Regions from separate parts of the Exiguobacterium sp. PvP048 genome, predicted to be linked through region 1. Evidence: riboswitches for the same ligand, from Rfam matches in the RefSeq annotation. Region 1 holds a riboswitch; the other holds the start of a gene.
What was found. A riboswitch is a leader RNA that binds a small molecule or an ion and turns the genes downstream of it on or off. The one in region 1 is predicted to bind S-adenosylmethionine.

Region 1 (2,204 bases):
CGTTAATTCCGCTGCAATCAGCAACTGGGCTCCGTACGGGATGATTCCTTGGATACCGCACGAGAAGATATCGAGGATACTGGCGGATTTCTTCCGATCAATATCATACGTATCGGCGATTTCCGCAGCGAGTGGTCCGGCGACAAGAATCGAAATCGTATTGTTCGCTGTCGCGAGATTCGTTGCACTGACGAGTGCCGCCATACTGAATTCCGCGCCGCGGCGTTGTGAGATTTTCCGCGTCAGGGTTTCTTTCAGATAAGCAATCCCGCCGTTAAAGGTGATCAGGCTGACGAGTCCGCCCATTAATAACGTCAAGATCGAAATTTCTGCCATCCCCATCAATCCTTCAGACATCGACAGGACGAAGCCGCTTAAGCCGAAGCTTCCGTCCATCATACCGATGATACCCGTCAAAACGGTTCCGCCGACTAAGACGAGGATGACGTTGACACCAAACAAGGCGAGGACGATGACAGACAGATACGGAATCAATTTATAAAACTCAAACGCTTTTGCTTCGACGACGTCTCCTGTACCTGAGACGAAAGCCAAGATGATGACCGTCAGGATTGCTGCCGGCAACACGATCATGAAGTTGGTTCTGAATTTGTCGCGCATATTGGTTTTTTGCGTCCGGACTGCTGCGATCGTTGTATCGGAAATGAATGACAGGTTATCACCGAACATTGCACCGCCGACGACAGCTGCCGCGGCAATCGCAACATTGACACCTGTTGCTTCATGAATTCCGAGAGCAATCGGGGCAAGTGCGGCAATCGTACCGGTCGAAGTCCCCATCGCCATCGAGATGAAAGCAGCGATGATAAACAACCCACTCATTAAAAGAGAAGGCGGTAAAAATGTCAGCGACGCGTTGACGGTCGCTTCGATGGCGCCAATCGCATCGGCCGTTCCAGAAAAGGCACCGGCAAGTAAGAAAATAAAGACCATGATCATGATGTCCGGATTTCCGGCACCCGTTGCAATCCGTTCCACGGTTTGATTGATGCTGCCTTTCGTTGTGACCGCCGCAAAAATCAAGGCAATCAAAGCCGCAATCAGAATCGGGAATTTGTAGAAATCATCGTAAAAAATACCGGCACCGATAAAAAGAACTAAAAAGACAAGTAACGGTAGAAGTGCCCATTTGTTCGGTATAATCGTCTCGTTCATAAAACCACTCCTTTTCTACAAGTACAAAAAAAGACTCCTTCGGAAGAAAGAAGGAGGTCTTTACTGAAAAAGACGCTCTTCTTATCTCTCAAGCCGCAGCTTGCTGGATTTGGCACAGTACGATTTAATCGTCCGCTGCCGAAACATCATCGGGCCAGTCCCTCCGTCTCTCGCGATAAAAAGAAGTCATTTAATTGTCTGAAATACGTTTTCTACCGTAACGTATCTTTTACTGCATGTCAACACTACTTCACTGAAGTGCTTGTTTGAGCGTCGTCACATTTTCATTCATCAAGTCAAAATACGAGGCATTCTGCTGTTCTTTCGTGACGGACTCCAGGTTGTGGATCGTAATCGCTTCGGCTCCGATTTCCTGTTGGATGACGCGGGCGACTTTAGGAGAAACCGTCTCCTCGAAAGCGATATACTTCAAGTCATGCAATTTGGCTTCTTTGACGAGAGCAGCCAGTTGCTTTTGGGAAGGCTCGTCCGACGGAGAGATGCCGGCAATCGGCAATTGCGAGAAACCGTATCGTTCGGCTAAATATCCGTAAGCGGCATGCGTGACGAGCAATTCTTTTTTCGAGCCCTTATCGACAGCCTGTTGCAGATTTTGATCGAGCTCATCTGCCTGCGTATCAAATTCAGCCAGGTTTTTTTCAAACGTCGCTTTTTTATCCGGTACTTCTTTTGCCAGTGCCGTCGAAATCGATTGGGCCATCATTTTGGCATTGTTCGGATCGAGCCAGACATGGGGATCGTATTTGCCGTGATCATGTTCTTCTTCCGCGTGTTCGTCAGCATGATCATCGTGTCCTTCATGTTCGTGAAGCGTGGCGTTGGCTTCGAGTAAGTCGATTCCTGTGCTTGTCTCGACGAAACGGACATCATTGCCTTTCAGACTGGCTTTGATTTTTTTCGAGTACGGTTCAAGCGTCGTACCGGTTAAGAGGAACAGATCGCCTTGTGCGATTTCTGTCAGTTGTTTAGACGTCGGCTCGTACGAGTGCGGATCGGCACCGGGAGGG
Region 2 (2,204 bases), on a different contig from region 1:
TCAACGGATTATCGTACAAAATCTCATCATCTTTGACGAGATCGATGCCACCCGCAAGTTGCGCTTCGAGTTGTTCCCGCAAAAAGGTGAGGTCCCGGCCGATGACGCCTTTAAAGATGCTCATCAACAGAGGACGGTCGTGGACTTGAATCAACTGCCGGACGCCCTCGATGCCGAATTTGGCACCGGGGAAGTCCGTGGTGAACGAAGCCGGAAGCTGTAAATCCGTTAATTTGATTTGTCCGTCGAGCGACAGCTTGCCGAAGACGGTCGTTAAGATTGCTGAAAAGTCACGGGAGACGTTGTGTTCCGGATAACGGATCGTGATGTAGCCTTTTCCGTCGTGTTCTTCCGTATGAACAACTTGTCCTTTGAACGATTCAAGCTGCTGTTGTTCCAAATGATTTAAATCGGTCCACGAACCAACGGTCAAACCGAGCGCGATTTGTTCTGCCCGTTTTGGTAACTGATCCGTCGTTCCGAGTTGGTAGGTTGCGGTAATATACGTCATATCGACTGTCTCTCCCTTGTTAAAGAATACAAAAATGGTCCCTCGTCAATGACAAGAGACCATGAAAAATTGCGCGTGGACTCTTATCTGTCAGCGTAATAGCTGCAAGAATTAGCACCGTGCCAAGTGGTCGGTTGCTGCGACATCGTAGGGCTCGTCCCTCCGTCTGCTCTTGATAAGAATTGGATGAAATTGTGAAATCTAATTGCAATTTTTACATGAGATTCGTCACTTGTCAAACTATATTTTGAAAATTTATTTTTTTGAAAATACTTCTTCTATAGACGGTTCCGTTTTTGAAGCCGTTTCACTAAAAAAGGGAATTGACAGACGACCGGCAGCGCACGTAGTATTCAAACCAACATCAATCACACGACAACTACATATGACTCTTATCGTGAGTTGGCAGAGGGAATTGGCCCGAAGACGCCGCAGCAACCGACCATCCGGCACGGTGCTACATCCAACAGACATTCGTCTGAGAGATAAGAGGACGGAATATTCTGCCGCGCCTCTTTTCTTTGACGAAAAGAGGCGTTTTTTCGTGTGATCACCAAGGAGGAAAACAGAATGGGATATCAAGCATTTACAGTACAGGACGCGATTGAACGGGTCCGGACACTCGGATTGATCGGCAATGAACCGGTGACGGCAGAGGAAATCGGAGATGGAAATTTAAATCTCGTTTTCCGGATTCAGGCAGGGGAAAAACGGCTGATTTTAAAGCAGGCGTTACCTTATGCAAAAGTCGTCGGGGAAAGCTGGCCGCTGTCGCTCGAACGGGCCTGGATTGAACAATCGGCCTTAAAAGAATTCGCGAAAGTCGCCGTTCCGTTTGTCCCGCATGTCTACCATGCGAGCAAAGAAGAAGCGTTCACGGTGATGGAAGACTTGTCACATCTGACAATCGTCCGGGGCGGACTGCTTGAAGGGGAAAAGTATCCGTTGCTCGCGGAACACATCGGTTCGTATTTGGCGCGGACACTGTTTTATACGTCGGATTTTGCCGTCGGACCGGTCGCGAAAAAACAGATTGCCCGTCAGTACTACAATCCGGATCTGTGCGATATCACGGAAAAACTAATCTTCACGGATCCGTTTTATGATGCAGAAACGAATGCGATTGAAGCAGGTCTCGAAGCGGAAGTTGACCGGATTTGGAACGACGCGGAACTGAAACGGGAAGTCGCGAAACTTGAAGCCTTGTTCATCACGAAGGGCGACGCATTGTTGCACGGCGACTTACATACAGGCAGTATTTTTGCCTCGGCGGAAGAAACGAAAGTCATCGATCCCGAATTTGCGTTTTATGGACCGTTCGGATTTGATGTCGGTCAATTTATCGCACATCTGTTTTTTGCCGCGTATCCGGACTATGACCGGTTGCGGGATGAGCGGATCAAGGATATCGATACATTCTGGCTGACGTTTGCTTCGACGTTCAAAGCGTTATGGGAACGGGAAGCGGTCGAGCCGTTCCGGACGGCAGACGGACTGGTCGATGATGTTCTTAGCACGATTTTACAGGACGCACTCGGATTTGCCGGTTGTGAACTGATTCGCCGGACGATTGGATTGGCATTAGTTGCAGACTTGGAGCAAATTTCGGATTCGACCGTTCGCCTTGAACGAAAACGCCATGCATTGCGGCTTGGTGCTGCTTTGATTAAACGCCGGACGGAATGCAAGACGT

Region 2: it holds a riboswitch for S-adenosylmethionine, as region 1 does, so the genes downstream of both, mtnK (S-methyl-5-thioribose kinase) here and ABIC15_RS12945 (Na+/H+ antiporter NhaC family protein) in region 1, are expected to answer to the same signal.

What each region holds. Positions count from the first base shown of each region.
Region 1 covers NZ_JBEPSU010000008.1:14,872-17,075, reverse strand. Annotated here, with positions in the region: gene ABIC15_RS12945 (Na+/H+ antiporter NhaC family protein) at 1-1,176, opposite strand, end outside; SAM riboswitch class I at 1,255-1,358, opposite strand; gene ABIC15_RS12940 (metal ABC transporter solute-binding protein, Zn/Mn family) at 1,427-2,204, opposite strand, start outside.
Region 2 covers NZ_JBEPSU010000006.1:18,588-20,791, reverse strand. Annotated here, with positions in the region: gene ABIC15_RS11290 (2,3-diketo-5-methylthiopentyl-1-phosphate enolase) at 1-511, opposite strand, end outside; SAM riboswitch class I at 592-693, opposite strand; SAM riboswitch class I at 901-1,003, shown strand; gene mtnK (S-methyl-5-thioribose kinase) at 1,082-2,204, shown strand, end outside.